DNA from 4 places in the Pseudomonas putida group bacterium ESBL64 genome. Region 2 is predicted to be linked to each of the others. Evidence: riboswitches for the same ligand, from Rfam matches in the RefSeq annotation. Region 2 holds a riboswitch; each other region holds the start of a gene.
The links. A riboswitch is a leader RNA that binds a small molecule or an ion and turns the genes downstream of it on or off. The one in region 2 is predicted to bind cobalamin.
Positions count from the first base shown of each region.

Region 1: another riboswitch for cobalamin. It lies ahead of cobO (cob(I)yrinic acid a,c-diamide adenosyltransferase); the one in region 2 lies ahead of V6093_RS00800 (TonB-dependent receptor).
Region 3: another riboswitch for cobalamin. It lies ahead of cobW (cobalamin biosynthesis protein CobW); the one in region 2 lies ahead of V6093_RS00800 (TonB-dependent receptor).
Region 4: another riboswitch for cobalamin. It lies ahead of V6093_RS05210 (CbtB domain-containing protein); the one in region 2 lies ahead of V6093_RS00800 (TonB-dependent receptor).

Region 1 is NZ_CP145799.1:5,246,791-5,251,540, reverse strand. Features, by position in the region: gene V6093_RS23850 (cobyrinate a,c-diamide synthase) at 1-1,016, opposite strand, end outside; gene cobO (cob(I)yrinic acid a,c-diamide adenosyltransferase) at 1,013-1,624, opposite strand; cobalamin riboswitch at 1,744-1,965, opposite strand; gene V6093_RS23840 (C40 family peptidase) at 2,185-2,718, opposite strand; gene V6093_RS23835 (C40 family peptidase) at 2,858-3,496, opposite strand; gene hda (DnaA regulatory inactivator Hda) at 3,624-4,331, opposite strand; gene V6093_RS23825 (AI-2E family transporter) at 4,571-4,750, opposite strand, start outside.
Region 2 is NZ_CP145799.1:180,349-185,098, reverse strand. Features, by position in the region: gene thpR (RNA 2',3'-cyclic phosphodiesterase) at 1-527, opposite strand, end outside; gene lpxO (lipid A hydroxylase LpxO) at 686-1,585, shown strand; gene V6093_RS00810 (carboxymuconolactone decarboxylase family protein) at 1,704-2,048, shown strand; gene V6093_RS00805 (GNAT family N-acetyltransferase) at 2,127-2,696, shown strand; cobalamin riboswitch at 2,852-3,060, shown strand; gene V6093_RS00800 (TonB-dependent receptor) at 3,169-4,750, shown strand, end outside.
Region 3 is NZ_CP145799.1:494,121-498,870, reverse strand. Features, by position in the region: gene cobN (cobaltochelatase subunit CobN) at 1-877, opposite strand, end outside; gene cobW (cobalamin biosynthesis protein CobW) at 881-1,948, opposite strand; cobalamin riboswitch at 2,048-2,265, opposite strand; gene V6093_RS02205 (hypothetical protein) at 2,366-2,518, shown strand; gene V6093_RS02200 (hypothetical protein) at 2,515-2,877, shown strand; gene V6093_RS02195 (ATP-binding cassette domain-containing protein) at 3,049-4,626, shown strand.
Region 4 is NZ_CP145799.1:1,158,413-1,163,162, forward strand. Features, by position in the region: gene V6093_RS05195 (alpha/beta fold hydrolase) at 1-405, opposite strand, end outside; gene V6093_RS05200 (LysE family translocator) at 427-1,056, opposite strand; gene V6093_RS05205 (GNAT family N-acetyltransferase) at 1,180-1,659, shown strand; cobalamin riboswitch at 1,779-2,002, shown strand; gene V6093_RS05210 (CbtB domain-containing protein) at 2,095-2,283, shown strand; gene V6093_RS05215 (CbtA family protein) at 2,293-2,979, shown strand; gene V6093_RS05220 (cobalamin biosynthesis protein) at 2,979-3,365, shown strand; gene cobM (precorrin-4 C(11)-methyltransferase) at 3,400-4,152, shown strand; gene V6093_RS05230 (DUF1272 domain-containing protein) at 4,219-4,461, shown strand; gene V6093_RS05235 (response regulator transcription factor) at 4,683-4,750, shown strand, end outside.

The DNA.
Region 1 (4,750 bases), 810 kb from region 2:
CGTTCACCGGCCACGTCAGTCAGGGCATCGAGCAGGTAAAGCATGCCGCCGCACTCGGCCAGCAATGGCTTGCCCTGCGCGTGGTGGGCGCGGATCGCCTCGCACATCGGTGCGTTGGCGGCCAGCGCATGGTGATGCAGCTCAGGATAACCACCCGGCAGATACAGGCTGTCGACCGCCGGCAGTTCGTGGTCGTGCAGCGGCGAGAAGAACACCAGCTGGGCACCCTGGTTGCGCAACAGGTCGAGGTTAGCGCCATACGTGAAGGCGAACGCCTCGTCCCGCGCCACGCCAATGCGCACACCGGCCAGCGTAGCAACACAGGCTTGCGGTTCAGGCTCGGCAAAGCTGACTGGCGGCGGCAACGCCGCATCGCAACTGGCGCCCAACGCTTCGGCGGCAGCGTCCAGGCGGGTGTCCAGGTCATTCAGCTCGCTGGCCTGCACCAGGCCCAGGTGGCGGCTGGGCAGTTCGATGCCGCGTTCGCGGGACAAGCCGCCATACCAGCGCAAGCCCTCGGTCAGGCTGCCTTCGAGCAGTTGCGCATGACGCAGGCTGCCTACCCGATTGGCCAGCACGCCGGCGAACGGCAGATCGGCCTGGTACCGCGCCAGGCCCAGGGCCAGGGCACCGAAGGTCTGGGCCATGGCTGTGCCGTCGATCACCGCCAGCACCGGCACGCCAAAGTGGCGCGCCAGGTCAGCGCTTGACGGGGTGCCGTCGAACAGCCCCATCACCCCTTCGATGAGGATCAGGTCAGCCTCGCCAGCAGCTTCCCACAGCAGCCGACGGCTTTCCTCGGCACCGATCATCCACAGGTCCAGCTGATACACCGGCGCGCCACTGGCCCGTTCGAGAATCATCGGGTCAAGAAAGTCGGGCCCGCATTTGAACACCCGCACCTTGCGCCCGAGGTTGTGGTGCAGGCGGGCCAACGCAGCAGTGACGGTAGTCTTGCCCTGGCCTGAGGCGGGTGCCGCGATCAACACGGCGGGGCAGTGGCGCGATCGACTCACAGTTCGACGCCCTTCTGTGCGCGGATACCGGCCTGGAAGGCGTGCTTGAGCATGCCCATTTCGGTCACGGTGTCGGCCAGTTCGATCATCTCAGGCTTCGCAGCGCGGCCAGTGACAATCACATGCTGCATGGGCGGGCGGGCCTGAATGTCGGACAGTACCTGGTCCAGGTCGAGGTAGCCATGTTTGAGGGCGATGTTGAGCTCGTCCAGCACCACGAACTGTACACCTGGGTCCTGCAGCAACTGGCGCGACACCGCCCAGGCGGCTTGCGCAGCGGCGATGTCACGCTGGCGGTCCTGGGTTTCCCAGGTAAAGCCCTCGCCCATCACGTGGTAGCGCACCTGTTCGGGGAAGCGGCGGAAGAACAGCTCCTCGCCGGTGCTGTTGCGGCCCTTGATGAACTGCACCACACCGCATTGCATGCCGTGGCCCAAGGCGCGCGCGAGCATGCCGAAGGCCGAACTGCTCTTGCCCTTGCCATTGCCGGTCAGCACCAGCAGCAGGCCGCATTCGTTAGGGGAATTGGCGATGCGTTCGTCGATGACCGCCTTCTTGCGCTGCATGCGCGCCAGGTGGCGTTCGTCGCGTTCGGTGGAATCGCTCATCAGGGTTCTCCGCTGGCTGGCACCACGGCAATGCGCGGCGACAGGTAATAGGCAGGCAAACGGAGAACGCGCAGAGGCCATGGCTGGGCGCCACGGTGCACCGCGCATCACCCTCCGTGATGCCGTTGGCAGTATCAGGCCGGTCTCCGGGCTTGTGAGTGGGCCTTGGCCCTGGCCTGCGCGCCTTCCCGGATGCTGGCATCCAGTGGCCCTGCGCGGCCTTTTACTCATCCACCGTTGCGGGGGCAGCGCCGGAATCGCGCCATGCTGGCGCCCACCGGCTTCCCAGTTTCACCCTGCCCAGTCGGGGCTGGCAGGGCACCTGAAACACGCCGCGAAGGTTAGAGGGTTGCACCGGGAGCGTCAATCGAAGCGGGTGATGCCGCCAAAGTATGCGCGACTTCAATGAGGCCGGCGCGAGGCCAACTGAAGCCGGCCAAGGCGGGATACCGGTGGCCGACGATGGCGGCAATGTGATTTTGGCGGGTGGGCGTAGCCCCCTGAATCTCGGCAGCCTGTAGCGGCCCCAAGCTCAACGGGACCGCTTACAGGCATGGATATCAAGGATTCTGTGCCAGATGCCCTTGCGGAATCACCCGCTTGGCCTGCAGGTAGGCCTTGGCCCAGTAGCTGTTCGACAGGTAGTCCAGGCGCACGGTACCACCGGTGGAAGGTGCATGCACGAAGCGCCCGTCCCCGACATAGATGCCGGCATGGCTGACCTGCGAGCCGCCACTGGTGGCGAAGAACACCAGGTCACCAGACTGCAGCGAACTGACATCCACCGTCGGTGCGCGCATGACAATCATCTCTCGCGTCGAGCGCGGCAGGCTGATGCCAGCAGCATCACGGTACACATACTTGATCAGGCCGCTGCAGTCGAAGCCGGAGTCCGGCGTATTGCCCCCCCAACGATAGGGCGTGCCAACCAGACCAATGGCGCGGATCAGTACGTCATCGGCAATCGGTGAAGGACTGGGCTGGCTATAGGTCACCTGCGGCTGTACCACAGGGGCCGGCGCAGGCGCACGGCTGGAGCATGCAGCCAGCAAGGCTGCCAAGGAGAAAAATGCGAAGCGCGCCATCTTTACCATGGCCAGAACATCCTGTCTGAGACCGCTGCGCTGCAGCCGAAAAGAGTTGAGAATTTAGATTAGACGCTTTCTGTAAATGCGCACGGCGGCGAGCTTTTTTTAAAGCATCACCGCCGCGGCAGGGTACATCATTTTGATATCAGTTGCGCGCGATGTTGGTCGGCGCCATGGCCAAGGCTCGCTTGGCTTCAATGAAGGTCTTGCTCCAGTAACGATCACCGAGGCTGTCGATGCGCACACCACCACTGCGGCGGCTGCTGGAGTGGATGAACTGGTTGTCACCCAGGTAGATCCCGGCATGGCTTACCCGGCCACGGCCATTGGTGCTGAAGAACAGCAGGTCACCTGGCTTGAGCTTGTTGCGGGCCACTTTCGGGGCATCGACGTTGATCATTTCACGCGTGGAGCGCGGCAGCGTCATGCCCGCCTCTTCGCGGAACAGGTAACCGATGAAGCCACTGCAGTCGAAGCCGGACTTTTCCGAGGTACCACCGAAGCGGTAGCGGGTGCCGATCAACGACATGCCGCGCTCGAGAATGCTGTCAGCCAGAACCGGCAATTGGTAAGGCTTGCTGCCGGAGAAAGACGCCAGGTCATCTTCGGTGGCCAGCTCTTCCGGCTCGCCGAACACCGACGAAGAAGAGGCTTTGGCGTTGATTGCCGATTGTGCAGTGATCGGCGTGTGATCCTGGGGCTGGGATACCGGGCCTTGGGCCGCGCAGCCAAAAAGCAGGGTCACGAGTGCGAGTGGCACGAGGGGTGCGAAGCGCTTCAGCATGGGCACGACCGTGTCTGTAATCCTTTAGAAGGGTGAAACTATGCCCTCTATCATGGCCATTTGCAAATTTTATCGAAAAAGATGTGACTTTTTTGTTTTACCGCTCTGGCCCAAGGTTTTCAGGGGGTTACCAGCCGAGGGTTTCCTTGAGAAACGGAATGGTGAGCTTGCGTTGTGCCTGCAGCGACGCCTGATCGAGGCGCTCGAGCAAGTCGAACAACGCGCTCATGCTCCGCGCGCCGCGGGTGAGGATGAAATGGCCGACTTCGTCGGTCAGGTGCAGGCCACGGCGCGAAGCTCGCAGCTGCAAGGCGCGCAGCTTGTCTTCGTCGGACAGGCCGCGCATCTGGAACACCAGGGCCAGGGTCAACCGCGACTTCAGGTCCGGCAGCTTGATCGGCAGCTCACGCGGTGATGCCGAGGCAGCCAGCAGCAAGCGTCGGCCGCTATCGCGCAGGCGGTTGAACAGGTGGAACATGGCCTCTTCCCAATCAGCCTTGCCGGCGATCACGTGCAGATCGTCGATGCACACCAGTTCGTACTGGGCCAGGTAGTCGAGCAGTTCGACGCCACGATCGAGCAATTGCGCCAGCGGCAGGTAGACAGCAGGCTCGCCACGTTGCTGGAAGCGATGGGTGGCGGCCTGCAGCAGGTGGGAACGGCCAACACCCTGCTTGCCCCACAGGTAGATAAGGCTCTCGGTCCAGCCGGCGTCGGCTTCGCATAGCCGCTCGACGTAACCCAATGCCGCAGCATTGGCGCCCGGATAGTAGTTGATGAAGGTGGCGTCATCGCGCAGGCGCACACCCAGGGGCAACTGGATCGGTGGTTTCATGCTCGCGGGCGGTCGACGGGACCGCTGGGGGCCTTTGGTGAACAATCTGCAAAGTCTATACCCGCAACGCGGGGCGCACAATCTCGACTGCAGATAGGGCAAGCAAAATCAACAAGTTGCGCTGCACAAGCGAACGACGGATGCAGGACAAACCGTGCTCAGCGCCCGCGAGATCGGGCGCCGCGAGGCGACGCTCAATTTCGCGGGCGCGAAACAGCTCAAGACGAAACACAGGGTGTTCAAAGCTCCGGGTCGATGTTCCCAGCGTACATATCCGATTCCTTGTACAGGGCATGCACATGCCGCAGCAGCACCATGATCACCGCCGCCACCGGCAGCGCCAGCAGCACACCGGTGAAGCCGAACAGTTCACCCCCGGCGAGGATGGCAAAGATCACCGCAACCGGGTGCAGGCCGAT
Region 2 (4,750 bases):
TGCGCCAATGGCCAGTAAGCCCCCTTGCGCGACTCGTAAAGCGTGAAGTGTCGCGCGGTGAGGTAAAACTCCGGCGCGCTACTGGCCTCGGGCGGCTGCCCGCGGTAATCCCTGGACAGCGTCAGATGCGGTCGATACTCACGCGTGGCCGCTTCCAGCCCCAACGGCAGCAACGCCTGCTGCAAACCGTACACCAGTTGCAACAGGGCGGGCGGTACCTGCTGCGCCTCCAGCACCAAGGCGCCGGCCCGTTGCCACACCTGCAAACGGTCGAGCAACAGCCGCGGCGCCGAGGTTGGCAGCGCCAGTTGGTCGACCGCCGCGCACATTGCCGGCACCTGCGCAGTGTCCACATCACCGAGGAACAGCAGCGTGACATGGAAGTTGGCCGCCGGCACCGGTTTGCCGCTGCGCAGGTTCAGCCCGCGTCGCCACTGGGCCAGGTCACGGCGCTGCGCGTCGCTGACCGGCAAGGCGAAGAACAGCCGCTTGAACGGGCTACCGCTGGGGCGTATATCCTGAACCATACAAACTCCCTGACATGAAACGTTTGCGCAAGACTGTAGGGTATTACACCAATGTCGCCCCGCAGTTTGGTAACAATAAGTACAAACTGCCCCCATGATTGTTTATGCTGGCGGGCTCATGCCTCGGCGCATGGCCATTTTTCGACAAGTAAACGTCCATGAAAATTGCACTCGTACTTATCTTCGTCTTCTCGATCGCCTATGTTCACCTGCGCGGTCGGGTTCGCCACAAGCTGACTCGCCAGCTGGGCGACCACTCCAGCTTCCTGGCCCCGATCAACAGCTTCCTGTACCTGTTCTCCAAACACCCGGCCAAGCCCTACCTGCCGGTCGAGGCCTTTCCAGAACTGAAACCGCTGCAGGACCACTGGCAGGAGATCCGTGAGGAAGGCCGCCAGTTGCTGCACGTAGGCGAAATCAAGAAATCCGACAATTACGATGACGTCGGTTTCAACTCGTTCTTCAAGACCGGCTGGAAACGTTTTTACCTGAAGTGGTATGGCGAAAGCCACCCGTCGGCAATGGCCCTTTGCCCACGCACGACCGAGCTGCTGCAAGGCATCGGCACGGTCAAGGCCGCCATGTTCGCTACCCTGCCTCCGGGAGCCAAGCTGGTGCGCCACCGTGACCCGTATGCCGGCTCGTACCGCTACCATCTGGGCCTGGATACCCCGAATGACGACGGCTGCTACATCGACGTGGACGGCGAGAAATACGCCTGGCGCGATGGTGAGGGGGTGATCTTCGACGAAACCTACATCCACTATGCAGCCAACACCACCGAGCACAACCGCATCATCCTGTTCTGCGACGTCGAACGCCCGCTCAAGTACCGCTGGGCAACCGCGTTCAACCGCTGGTTCAGCCGCAACGTGATGGCCGCTGCCGCTGCGCCCAACGATGCCAGCGACAAGACCGGTGGCATCAACCGCCTGTTCACCCGCATCTACAAGATCCGCGAACGTGGCAAGGCGCTGAAGAAGCGCAATCGCCTGCGCTACTACCTGGAAAAATGGGCAGTGGTCGCGGCGTTGGTGCTGGTGTTCATCTACATCTGAAGGCTCAACGCAGGCCACTGTACGAGTGACCTGCGTTTACCCACCAAAGTACCGCCTCGCACGTGCCACGCTTCGACTAGCCTGAAAGCTCCACTCGCAACCCCCCAAGGTGAAGACGATGAGCATGATGGACTGGGACGCCTACCGTAAGCAGTTGATGGCCGGCATCGGCGATCTCAAGCAACTCTCCCCCGACACCGTAGCCGGCTACATGACCGCCAGCGGTGCAGGCGCCAAAACCAACCACCTGGATGCCAAGACCCGCGAGCTGATCTCCTTGGCCGTGGCTGTGACCACCCGCTGCGACGGCTGTATCGCCGTGCATTCGCAGCAGGCCGTCAAAGCGGGTGCCAGCCGCGAGGAAATTGCCGAGGCCCTCGGCGTGGCCGTGGCCATGAACGCCGGTGCCGCGCTGGTGTACTCGGCCCGCGCAATGGACGCGGTGGGCAAGGCCAACGGTTGAGCACAAACGGCGTCGCCGCCCTTGCGCGACGGCGCCGCGCCACCCAGACTGGGCGGCTCACCCCGCGCAGGAACCCGCATGATCCACATTCGCCCCATGACGCCGGACGATTTCGATCGTTTCTGGCCCACCTTCCAGGCCATTGTCCAAGCCCGTGAAACCTACGCTTTCGACCCGGCGCTGAGCTTCGAGCAAGCCCGCCAGCTGTGGCTGGAGCTGCCCTTGCACACGCTGTTGGCCGAAGAAGATGGCGAGCTACTGGGGTCGTATTACCTCAAGCCCAATGCTGCCGGGCCTGGTGCGCATGTAGGCAATTGCGGCTACATGGTCTGCGAACAGGCGCGCGGCCGGGGCGTGGCGCGCTTGATGTGCGAGCACTCGCAAAAGCTGGCGCGCCAGGAAGGCTTTCTGGCATTGCAGTTCAACTCGGTGGTAGCCACCAACGCAGTGGCCGTGGCGCTATGGCACAAGCTGGGCTTTGAAACAGTCGGCCGTTTGCCCAAGGCCTACCGTCATGCCCGCCTGGGGCTGGTGGACTGCCTGGTGATGTACAAATGGCTGGCGGATGAGCCGGTGGTGGAGAAGCCGCCGCTGCTGATCGGGCGCAAGAACATCGAGGCACGGGTATCGCGGCGCCGCGGGCGCTAGCTTTTCAGGCAAGCCTGCCTCCCCAGCCAACTCATCACGCTGGGGCCTGATGTTCTTGCCAAATGGGGCTCCGGCGCCGCAAAAACGCACAACCTGTTGTTTTTTCTCAGCATTCACAGCACACCAACATTTGACGCCCCAGCCTTTCAATGGTCAGATGCGCGCCAGTTTCAGGTGCCCTGCGCCGCCGCGCGCAGGGTGAAACGGGAAACCGGTGCGTCGTGTTGCCCACGACAAGTCCGGTGCTGCCCCCGCAACGGTAAGCGAGCGAACCCTTCGAGATACCACTGTGCTCAAGCATGGGAAGGTGAAGGTTTCATGCCCCTCGCAAGCCCGGAGACCGGCCTGGAGCTTCACTTGGCAACCCGCGGTGGGCGGGCGCAGGCCGGAATCCGTGCGCGCGCCTGCCTGCATGGTTCGCCTTTGCGTGTTTTCCACCGGGATCCATTCATTCCTGCAGCAGTGGAACGACATGTCCCGTATGTTCAAACTTCACCCCCTGGCGGCCTGCCTGGCCGTTGCCCTGCCGGCGCTGGCTGATGACCGCGACCCGCAGCCTCTGGCCCTGCCTTCCACGGCCATCACCGACACTCAGGACAACCGCACCATCGACCTGGCCACGCCGACCCAGGCCGGCTCGCGCCTTGGCCTCAGCGCCCTGGAAACACCGGCCAGCACCAGCAGTATCAGCGAACGGCAGATTCAGCAGCGCAACAACATCACGGTGCAGGATGCAGTGACCCGCTCGCCGGGCATTACTTTCGTCGGCTCCCCGGGGGACGGCGGTACAGGCCTGTCTGCCCGCGGCTTTGCCGGCCACAGCTCAGTGATGACCCTGTTCGACGGCGCGCGCCTGTACACCGGTGCCGGCACACAGACCTTCCCGGTCGACCCGTGGATGGTCGAACGCATCGAGGTGATTCGCGGCCCGGCCTCGGTACTGCATGGCGAAGGCGCCACCGGCGCAGTGATCAACGTGATCCCGAAAAAACCTTTTGCCGGCGAGGTGCGCAACCACCTGCGACTGGGTTACGGCTCGTGGGACCGCCAGCAGCTCGGCCTGGACAGCGGCGGCAGCCTCAGCGAGCGCCTGAGCTACCGCCTGACGCTGAACCAACAGGCCGGCAATGGCTGGGTCGACCGCACCGCTTCACGTAGCCTGGCCCTGAGCGCCGCGCTGCGTTTTGACGCCAGTGATGACCTCAGCTTCACGCTGGCCCATGACCGCGGCGATGCACAACCTGCCAACTACTACGGTACCCCGCTGATCGACGGCCACTACCGCAGCAGCCTGCGCAAAAAGAACTACAACGTGCAGAACGACGTACAGCAGTACGTTGATGAATGGACCCGGCTCACGACCGACTGGGCGCTGAACGACCAGCTCAGCGCCAGCAACCAGCTGTACTACATCAAAAGCCGCCGCCACTGGCGCAACGCCGAGGACTACAGCTGGGACGCCGGGCGTCAGCAGTTGCTGCGCGGCAGCTACCTGGAAATCAAGCACAACCAGGAACAGTTCGGCGACCGTCAAACCTTCACCTTCGACCACACCCTGTTCGGCCTGGACAGCAAGACCGTGCTCGGTGCCGAATACAACAAGGTGCGCTTCAACGTCGACAGCAATTCACCCTACAACGATGTCGGCGGCGACTACCTCGACCCATGGCAGCCGCAGCCCGGCGGGTTCCATAGCGCCTCGCCGTTGCGGCCGCAAACGCTTTCGACCACCCATACCTTTGCCCTGTTTGCCGAGAACCGCCTGCAATTGAGCGATCGCCTGTCTTTGGTTACCGGCGTGCGTCGCGACCAGAACCACATCGACCGCAACAACTTGATCAACGACAGCCGTAGCGATCGCAGCCTGCAAGGGGGCAACTGGCGCGTCGGGCTGGTGTACGCAATCAGCGACGACCTGTCGTTGTACGGCCAGTACTCAACCAGCGAGGATGGGGTCAACAACCTCATCAGCCTCAGCCCCGCGCAGATGAACTATGACCTGACCGAGGCGAAGCAGACCGAGGTCGGCCTCAAGCAGCGCTTTTGGGAGGGGC
Region 3 (4,750 bases), 310 kb from region 2:
CGCAGATGGCCTGAAGCACCGGGATGTCGCGGCGAAACGGGCGCAGGTTGGGGCGCTCGGGGCTGGACAAGGCGAAACCGGTGGTATTGACCAGCACTTCGGCGCCGACCTCGTCCAGCCAGGCTTCGACCTGTTCCAGGCAGGCGCTTTCCTTGAGGCTGGCCACGGCGATCGGCAACGGGTTCAGGCCGGCAGCCTGCAGGCGCTGGCAGAACACGTCGATGAAGGCGGTATTGGCCGCTTGCAGGTGCGAACGGTAGAACAGCAACGGCGCCACTGGCTGCTCGGGGTGCCAGTGCGGGTACCAGTCCTCGAGTGTCGCACTGCCCTTGGCGGGGTGATAGACCGCCGTGCGCGGCAAAGGCTGCGGCTCGTCCCAGGCATAGTCGCGGCCCAGCCATTGGCTAGCCAGGCAGTTGAACAGGTTGATGGCGTTGGCCTTGCCGCCCTGGCGCAGGTAATGCCAAAGCCGCTCGGCCTGCTCACCGCGGACGTTGCCCAGGCGGGTCAGCTCCGGGTCCGGGCGGTCATCGCCCGGCACCAGAATCAGCTGCACGCCACGGGCGGCCAGCTCGACCAGTTGTTCGACACCATAGCGCCAGTAACCAACGCCACCGTGCAGCGACACCAGGATGACCTTGGCGTGGCGCAGCACCTGGTCGACATACAGGTCGACCGAGGCATGGTTCTGCACCTGCATCGGGTTGGCCAGGCGCAGGCTGGGAAAGTCTTCGGGCAATTGCTCGGCGGTGTCGGCGAGCAAGGCCAGGTGTGAATCGCCGCTGCAGAGAATCACCAGCTCGGCGGGTGTCTGGCCGAGGTCGGCAATGCTGTCATCCGGTACGAAACCACCGGGCTGGGTCCGCAGCAGGTGCATGGGTCAGGCGCCCAGTGCCTGGCGCAGGCGCGCTTCCAGCTGGGCAGCATCGAGGTCCTGGCCGATCAGCACCAGGCGGGTGATGCGCGGCTCATCGGCGCGCCAGGCGCGGTCGAAGTGCTTGTCGAAACGGGTGCCCACGCCTTGTACCAGCAGGCGCATCGGCTTGCCCGGGATGGCGGCGAAGCCTTTGGCGCGCAGGATACCGAACTCCACCACCAGCAGGGTCAGCGCATCGAGCAGCAGGCTTTCGTCGGCTTCAGGCAGGTCGATTGAGATAGAGTCGAAAGCGTCGTGGTCATGATCGTCATGATCGTCGCCATCGTGGTGCGAATCGTGGTGGGTTCGGCGGCCATCGATATGCGCCTCGGACTCGGCACCCACGCCCAGCAGCACCTCCAGTGGCAGCTTGCCGCTGCTGGCCTCGATCACCTTCACCGCCGGCGGCAGTTCTTCGGCCACCTCGGCACGCACCTTGGCCAGGCCTTCGGCGTCGATCAGGTCGGCCTTGTTCAACACCACCAGGTCGGCGCTGGCCAACTGGTCAGCAAACAGCTCATGCAGGGGCGATTCATGGTCCAGGTTAGGGTCGAGCTTGCGCTGGGCATCGACCTGGTCCGGGTAGGCAGCAAAGGTGCCAGCGGCCACGGCCGGGCTGTCGACCACGGTGATGACCGCATCGACGGTGCAGGCGTTACGGATTTCCGGCCACTGGAACGCTTGTACCAATGGCTTGGGCAGGGCCAGGCCGCTGGTTTCGATGAGGATGTGGTCGAGGTCGCCACGGCGGGCCACCAGCTCGCGCATCACCGGGAAGAATTCTTCCTGCACGGTGCAGCACAGGCAGCCGTTGGCCAGCTCGTAGACGCGGCCGCTGGCTTCTTCTTCGGTGCACCCGATGCTGCACTGCTTGAGGATCTCGCCATCGATGCCCAGTTCGCCGAACTCGTTGACGATGACCGCAATGCGGCGCCCCTGGGCGTTGTCGAGCATGTGGCGCAGCAAGGTGGTCTTGCCCGATCCGAGGAAGCCGGTGACGATGGTGACGGGGAGCTTGGCCAGTGTTTTCATGTCGCATTGCCCTTGGCAGTGTGGCGCGGGCATGCAGGACGACAGCCGCAGGCCAGGCCGGCCGGGCTTGTTCGCCACCGGATCACCCCGCCCGGTTGAAAGTCGAAAACGTGACGAGGCAGGTCTCCTGGCTTGCACCGTTCCATGTCCCCGTTCAGTCGAACAGCGGGCTGGCGGGATGACGCCTTCCCGCGCGCTGGCGCAGTGGCTGTGTCGATCCGTTGTCGGTGCTTACAGTTGCGGGGGCAGCCGCGGCTTGTACCGCGTTCCCGTCTTAGCTTCGGCCAGGCCGAAGAACCTCGAAGTGGGCAAGGCTACGCAGTGGCTGGCGGGTGGTCAACCATTGCTGCCGGCTGGTCGACCATAAGGGGAGCAACTGCGCTACAGTGGCACCTTTTCAACGGACAAGGACGCCCCATGCCCCTCGCCCCCGCCCTACCGGTACTGCGCATGTTCTCGGCCGACAAGGCCAAGGCTTTCTACCTGGATTGTCTGCAGGTGCAGGGGCAGGCCCCGTTAGACAACCACCTGCGCTTTTGCCAGCAGATCGATGACGAGGCCAACCCATGAAGGCACTGGGCAAACGCGAAATAGGCCGCCTGGAGCGGGAGTTGGTGGCATGCCTGACCGATGCCTGCGAAACCGCCAAGGCGGAGATTGTCGGCTTCTGTTGGCTAACCCATCGCCTCAACCCGGAGGACTTTCCGAGCAGCCTGCGTATTACCTGGGTATTCGAGCAAGAGGCCGACAAGGCAGCGGCCGTGGTCGGTGATGCGAAGGCGCGCATGCTGGCACTTACCGCTCTGGCGCTGGAGCAAGCCGGCATTGAGCTGGACCATCCGGCCTGGCATGTACGATTCGACAGTGAAGAAGCCTGCGCGCACGGCCACGGCGGAGACTGGGCCAAGCGCTTGCAGACGCAGCGCTGAGCCCCAACCGGCAGCCGGTGCTTTACCCGGCCCCAGACGGTCCGTTAGGCTACGCATTCTCTAAATGACGAGGTGTTCGTCCAATGCGCCATTGATGCCGCCGTCCGTTCGACGGCCAGTCTTCAGCCTCCGGTTCGTTCCGGAGATGTCGCGGCATTTGTGGAGTTGTGCATGACGAACACGTCGATTCTGACGCTGGACAGCGTCTCCTTGGCCTTGCCTGATGGCAGGCCGCTGTTTAGCAACCTCAACGAAACCTTCGACCAACGCCGCACCGGCCTGGTCGGGCGCAATGGCGTGGGCAAAAGCCTGCTAGGGCAGATTCTTGCCGGCCGGCGTGAACCGAGCAGCGGCCATTGTCGGCGCCTCGGGCCTGTCCATTTGCTGGACCAGCAAGTCATCGCGCGCAGCGCCACGCTGGCCGACCTGGCCCAAGTGGGGCCGGTGATTGCGGCGCTGGAGCGCATCGAGCAAGGCAGCATCAAGCCCCAGGATTTCGACACCGTTGGCGAGCGCTGGGATATCCGCGAGCAATTGCAGCTGCAGCTTGAGGGCCACGGGCTGGGTCAACTCGACTGGCGCCAGCCCGCACGGACCCTGAGCGGTGGCCAAGCCATGCGCGTGGCACTGATTGGCGCGTGGCTCAGCGATGCCGATTACCTGATCCTCGATGAGCCAAGCAATCACCTGGACAGCAACGCCCGTGCCCAGCTGCTGAGCATGATCGAAGCCTGGGACCGTGGCTTGCTGGTGATTAGCCACGACCGCAGCCTGCTGGCGCACATGGCACGCATTGTCGAATTATCCAGCCTGGGCTTGCAGGCCTACGGTGGCAACTACAGCCTCTATAGTGCGCAAAAAGCCAACCAGACGGCGCAGGCGCAGCAGCAACTTGCCCGGCTGAAGCAGGAGCAGCAACGCCAGGCCCGTGAACTGCAGCGCCAACGCGAAGACCTGGAGCGCCATCAAGCCCGGGCCGGGCGCCAAGCCAAGCACGCCAACCAGGCCAAAATCCTGGTCGACCGCAAGCAGGAGCGCAGCCAGGCCACTGCTGGCAAGCAGCGCCGCGACCATCGCGATGCTCGGCAAACGCTACTGGGCAAAGTGCGTGACGCCGCCCGCGAGGTGGAGCAAGACAGCGCTATTACCTTGCACGCGCCCACTCCTCAGCGTCATCCGGGCCGAGAGGTCTTGGCCTTGCAGGCACTTTGCTTGCCCCATGGCACCCGCAAAGCGCTTGACCTGCGCTTGTGCCTGGGCCAGCGCGTAGGGCTGATCGGCGCCAATGGCAGTGGCAAGTCCACCCTGCTCAGGCTGCTGAATGGGGAATTGCCAGCATCGCCCGACAATGTGCGCCTCAGTGGCGAGACCGCCCTACTCGACCAGCACTGCAGCACACTGGCAGGCAACCGCAGCGTGCTCGAACACCTGCGCCAAGCCAACCCGACGCTGGCCCAGGGAAAATTGCGCAGCCGCCTGGCGCAACTGGGCCTGGATGCGGCCCGTATCGAACTGCCCAGTAGCCTGCTGAGCGGCGGCGAGCGTATGAAGGCGGCGCTGGCCGCCGTGCTGTACCGCGAACGGCCGCTCGATCTGTTGCTGCTGGACGAACCCGGCAACCACCTGGACCTGCCATCGCTGGCAGCCCTGGAAGGTATGCTTGGGCAGTTTCGCGGGGCGCTGATAGTGGCGTCCCATGATGCGGTATTGCTGGAAAACCTGGCGCTGGATGAGTACTTGCTGTTGTAGACACCGAAAAAAAAGCATCGCAGCCTATCAATTCGTGACTGGCCGTTCCCGATCCGCCAAGGATGGTTTAAGGTGGCATGGTGCGCATATAACAGCAGCCCGAGCGATCGGGCACTTGCAAGAC
Region 4 (4,750 bases), 980 kb from region 2:
GCGTCGGCTGAACAGTACCGGGTCGAGCAGCACGGCACGGGCGAACAGTTGCGGCTCACTGCCCAGGATCAGCCCCGTAAGCACGCCACCAAAGCTGTGGCCTACGGCAAACCGCTGTACGTCGCCATACTCGCCACGTCCGCCCTGAAAGGCCTCCACCGCCAAGGCAGCGGTGCGGTTCCAGCCGCGAAACACCCCACCATGGTCACTGTCCCCATGGCCCTGAACGTCGCAAAGCCACAGGTCGAAATGCTCGCCCAGGCGCATCAGCAACGGTTGGTAAGCCAGACAACAGAAGCCGTTGCCATGCAGGAAGTGCAGCAGCGGTTTGCCACTGGCCGGGGTTCGCCAGCCACGCAGGGTGAAACCTTCGGCGCATTCGTGGGACCAGGGAATCAACTGCATCGGCTTACTGTACTCTCGGGGTCAGGAAAACGCTGATTCTACAAACAGCAGCGGGTACAGTGAAATCACCAGCAACAAGGCCATCACGACATTGAACAGCATCAGCCAGCGCGAGTTTTGCAACAGGTTGCGCAGGGCGCTGCCGAACATCACCCATACCCCCACGCTGGGCAAGTTGACCAACGCGAACAAGGCCGCAATGACGATCACGTTGGTTACATAGCCTTGCGCTGGCGTGTAGGTGGTAATCGCCCCTACCGCCATCACCCAAGCCTTGGGGTTGACCCACTGGAACGCCGCCGCCCCCCAGAAGCCCAGCGGTTTACGGGCACTGGACGCGGCCGTGCCGACCGGCCCGGAAGTGGCGATCTTCCAGGCCAGGTACAGCAGATAGGCGGCGCCAGCGTAGCGCAGCACCGTGTACAAGGGTGGCCAGGCCTTGAATACTTCACCCAGCCCCAGGCCGACGGCCAGCACCATCATCATGAAACCAAAACTGATACCCAAGGCATGAGGGACCGAGCGGCGCACGCCGAAGTTCACCCCCGAGGCCAGCAACATGGTGTTGTTGGGACCCGGGGTGATGGAAGACACGAAGGCAAACAGCACAAAGGCGGTCAGCAGGTCGGCAGAGGCAAGCATGGCGGGCATTCCACTTTCTTTATGGGTGCTGTCACACTAACGGAGCGCCACTCCCAGCAACCGGTACAGTTCGATTAAATTACGCAGATACACATCACTGTACCGACAACCCGGATCAAGGAAGCCGTCACCATGAGCCTTACCATTCGCCCTGCCGTTCGTACCGATGCCGAGCAGATCCTCACCTTCATCACCGAACTGGCCGAGTACGAACGCGCGCGCCACGAGGTGGTCGCCACCCTTGCCGATATCGAGCACAGCCTGTTCGACGAAGGCAGCACTGTGCACACCCTGATGTGCGAGCGTGATGGCCGTGCAATTGGCTTTGCCGTGTACTTCTACAGCTACTCGACCTGGCTCGGGCGCAATGGCATCTATTTGGAAGACCTGTACGTAACCCCCGAGCAACGCGGCGATGGCGCCGGCCGGCAGTTGTTGCAGCACATTGCCCGCGAAGCGCTGGCGAACAACTGCGGGCGCCTGGAATGGAGCGTGCTGGACTGGAACGAGCCAGCGATCGGCTTCTACCAGAAGCTGGGGGCCGAGGCGCAGGATGAGTGGGTGCGCTACCGCCTGGATGGCGACAAGCTGGCGGCATTCGCCCGCGGGTGATCGCCCGGTTTCTGCACTTCTGCCTGCTGGAAGAACACGGCAGGCCTGAGCCTGTCCTACCTGCTGCTCGGCAGCCTCGCGCGCTGTATGACATTGACGCCAAGCCCGCCCCATGCTCTCCTTATGCCTCACGTTCAGGTGCCCCTCAGGGGGTGAAACGGGAAACCGGTGCGTCCCAGGCCCTTCAGCAGGGCCGGACAATGCCGGTGCTGCCCCCGCAACGGTAAGCGAGTGAAGCGTCTGTACCACTGTGCCTTGTAGTGCGGCATGGGAAGGTGACGCGTTCCAGGAGCCCAGCTCTTCCTCGCAAGCCCGGAGACCGGCCTGGCGTTCATGAACACCCCGCGGTGGGCGGGCGCTGTTGCATTCCCTTGGGCGACCACGTCCGGGGCTGCCGCGCTCGCCCATTGCCCACAAAAAGCAGAGGATCGCGTCATGCCCGTCACCAGCGCCAAACAACACAGCCTTGCTACCCCCGTTACCCTCAGCCAGCGTGTAATCATCGCCGTCGGTGCCAGCTTGCTGGGTTTGTGCCTGGTGTACTTTGCCGGGTTCTCGCACATCGAGGCTGTGCACAACGCCGCCCACGACACCCGCCACAGCGCCGCCTTCCCCTGCCACTGAGTACGCCTGATGATCACGCGCATTGCCCGTACTGCGGGTTTCAGCGGGCTCCTTGCAGCCCTGTTGCTGACCTTGCTGCAAAGCTTCTGGGTTGCCCCGCTGATTCTGGAGGCGGAAACCTACGAGTCCTCGGCCCCGGCCGCACACCACGAACACGGTAGCGAAGTGGCCGCTCATGAACACAGCGCCGAAGCCTGGTCGCCGGAAGACGGCTGGCAGCGCGTGCTGTCCACCACAGGCGGCAACCTGGTGGTCGCAGTCGGCTTCGCCCTGATCCTCGCCGCCCTGTACAGCCTTCGCGAGCCCAAACGCGCTACCACTGGCGCATTGTGGGGGTTGGCTGGCTTCGCCGTGTTCTGCCTGGCTCCCACCCTGGGCTTGCCACCAGAACTGCCGGGGACTGCGGCCGCCGACCTGGGGCAACGCCAAACCTGGTGGGTTGGTACAGCCAGTGCCACAGCGCTGGGCCTGGCCTTGCTGGTGTTCGCCCGCCACTGGCTGCTGAAGGCGCTGGGCGCCGTACTGCTGGTCATTCCCCATGTAATCGGTGCACCGCAACCCGAGGTGCACGAAAGCCTGGCCCCTGAAGCATTGGAAACCCAGTTCAAAGTCGCCTCCTGGCTGACCAACGCCGCCTTCTGGCTGGCCTTGGGCCTGCTCAGCGCCTGGCTGTTCCGCCGTTCCAGCCAGGCTTGATGCCTGCCTTCTATGCCGGTTTTGGCTGCCGCCGGGGTTGCCCGGCAGATGCCTTGCAACGCTTGCTGCGCCAGGCCCTGGACAACCAGGGCCTGGCGCTGGCCGACCTGCGCGGCATCGCAAGCATCAGCCTGAAGGCCGACGAGCCCGGCTTGCAGCAATTGGCAGAGCGCCTCGGTTTGCCCTTGGTGCTGTACCATGGCGCGCAACTGCAACCCTATGAACCACTGCTCAGCCACCGTTCCGCCGCTGCCCACCAGCACAGTGGCTGTTGGGGCGTAGCCGAGAGCGCGGCACTGGCCTTGGCCAGCCAGCGGCAGGGTTCGGCCAGGCTGCTGCTGACGCGCCAGGTACTGGGCCCGGCGACGCTCGCCCTGGCCTGCTGAGCGTTTCGTACCCTCTTTTTTGCCAGGACTTTGCATGACCATCTACTTTATCGGTGCCGGCCCCGGCGACCCGGAGCTGATCACGGTCAAGGGCCAACGGCTGATTCGTCAGTGCCCGGTGATCATTTATGCCGGTTCACTGGTACCCGCCGCCGTGCTCGAAGGCCACCAGGCCGAAACCGTGATCAACAGCGCCGAACTGCATCTGGAACAGATCATCACTGCCATGCGCAGCGCACACGAAAAAGGTCAGGATGTGGCCCGGGTGCACAGCGGCGACCCCAGCCTGTACGGCGCCATCGGTGAACAGATTCGCCACCTGCAGGCGCTGGGCATCGATTACCAGATCATCCCCGGCGTTACCGCCACGGCAGCGAGCGCCGCCCTGCTCGGCTGCGAGCTGACCTTGCCTCAAGTGGCGCAGACCGTGATCCTCACCCGCTATGGCGACAGCTCGCCCATGCCGCCGGGTGAGCAGTTAGGCGACCTGGCGCGCCATGGCAGCACCCTGGCAATTCATCTGGGGGTCAAGCACCTGTCGCGCATTGTCGATGAGTTGATGCCGCACTACGGCGCGCACTGCCCGGTTGCGGTGGTGCATCGGGCCACCTGGCCAGACCAGGATTGGGTGCGCGGCAACCTCGGTGATATCGTCGAACGCGTAGCGACCAAGGATTTCCGGCGCACGGCGCTGATCCTGGTAGGCCACGTACTGGGGGATACACCGTTCGCCGAATCGGCCTTGTACCGTGCCGGGCATGCCCATCTGTACCGCCCTGGCGACTGAACATTGCCAGCCTTGCCTCGGGCGTAGCAGACTCCGGGTTCCCGCCTGCGAACAGGAGCCATGCCCATGCTGGAATTACGCCCCAACTGCGAGTGCTGTGATGCCGACCTGCCGGGTGACAGCCCCGACGTTATGATCTGCTCCTTCGAATGCACGTTCTGCCGTGCCTGTGCCGAAACCCGCTTCCAAGGCCGCTGCCCAAATTGTACCGGGCAGTTGGTAGCCCGCCCGACGCGGGTCGGCCAGGCATTGGCCAACAACCCTGCCTCCACACTGCGTATACACAAACCGCACGCTGCCTGCGCCTGAACAACTGCAAAGAAGCGGCATCACCGCTTTCTCAGGGTGATGTCTTTCCTGTTTCTTGTAGGACTTTTCAACAAAAAGCACTGGGGTTTTCAACACTTCTATACTCGGCATTACCAAACTTCGGGAATGGTCGTATCGTGCAGCGCTTCCGATAACCCCACTTGCAGACGTATTCCTGAGTGTTCCAGGAAGCGGACCACATCCCTACAGGAGTTTTCCTCATGACAACCGTGCTGATCGTCGACGACCACCCCATTGTCCGGCTGTCCCTGCGCCTACTGCTCGAGCG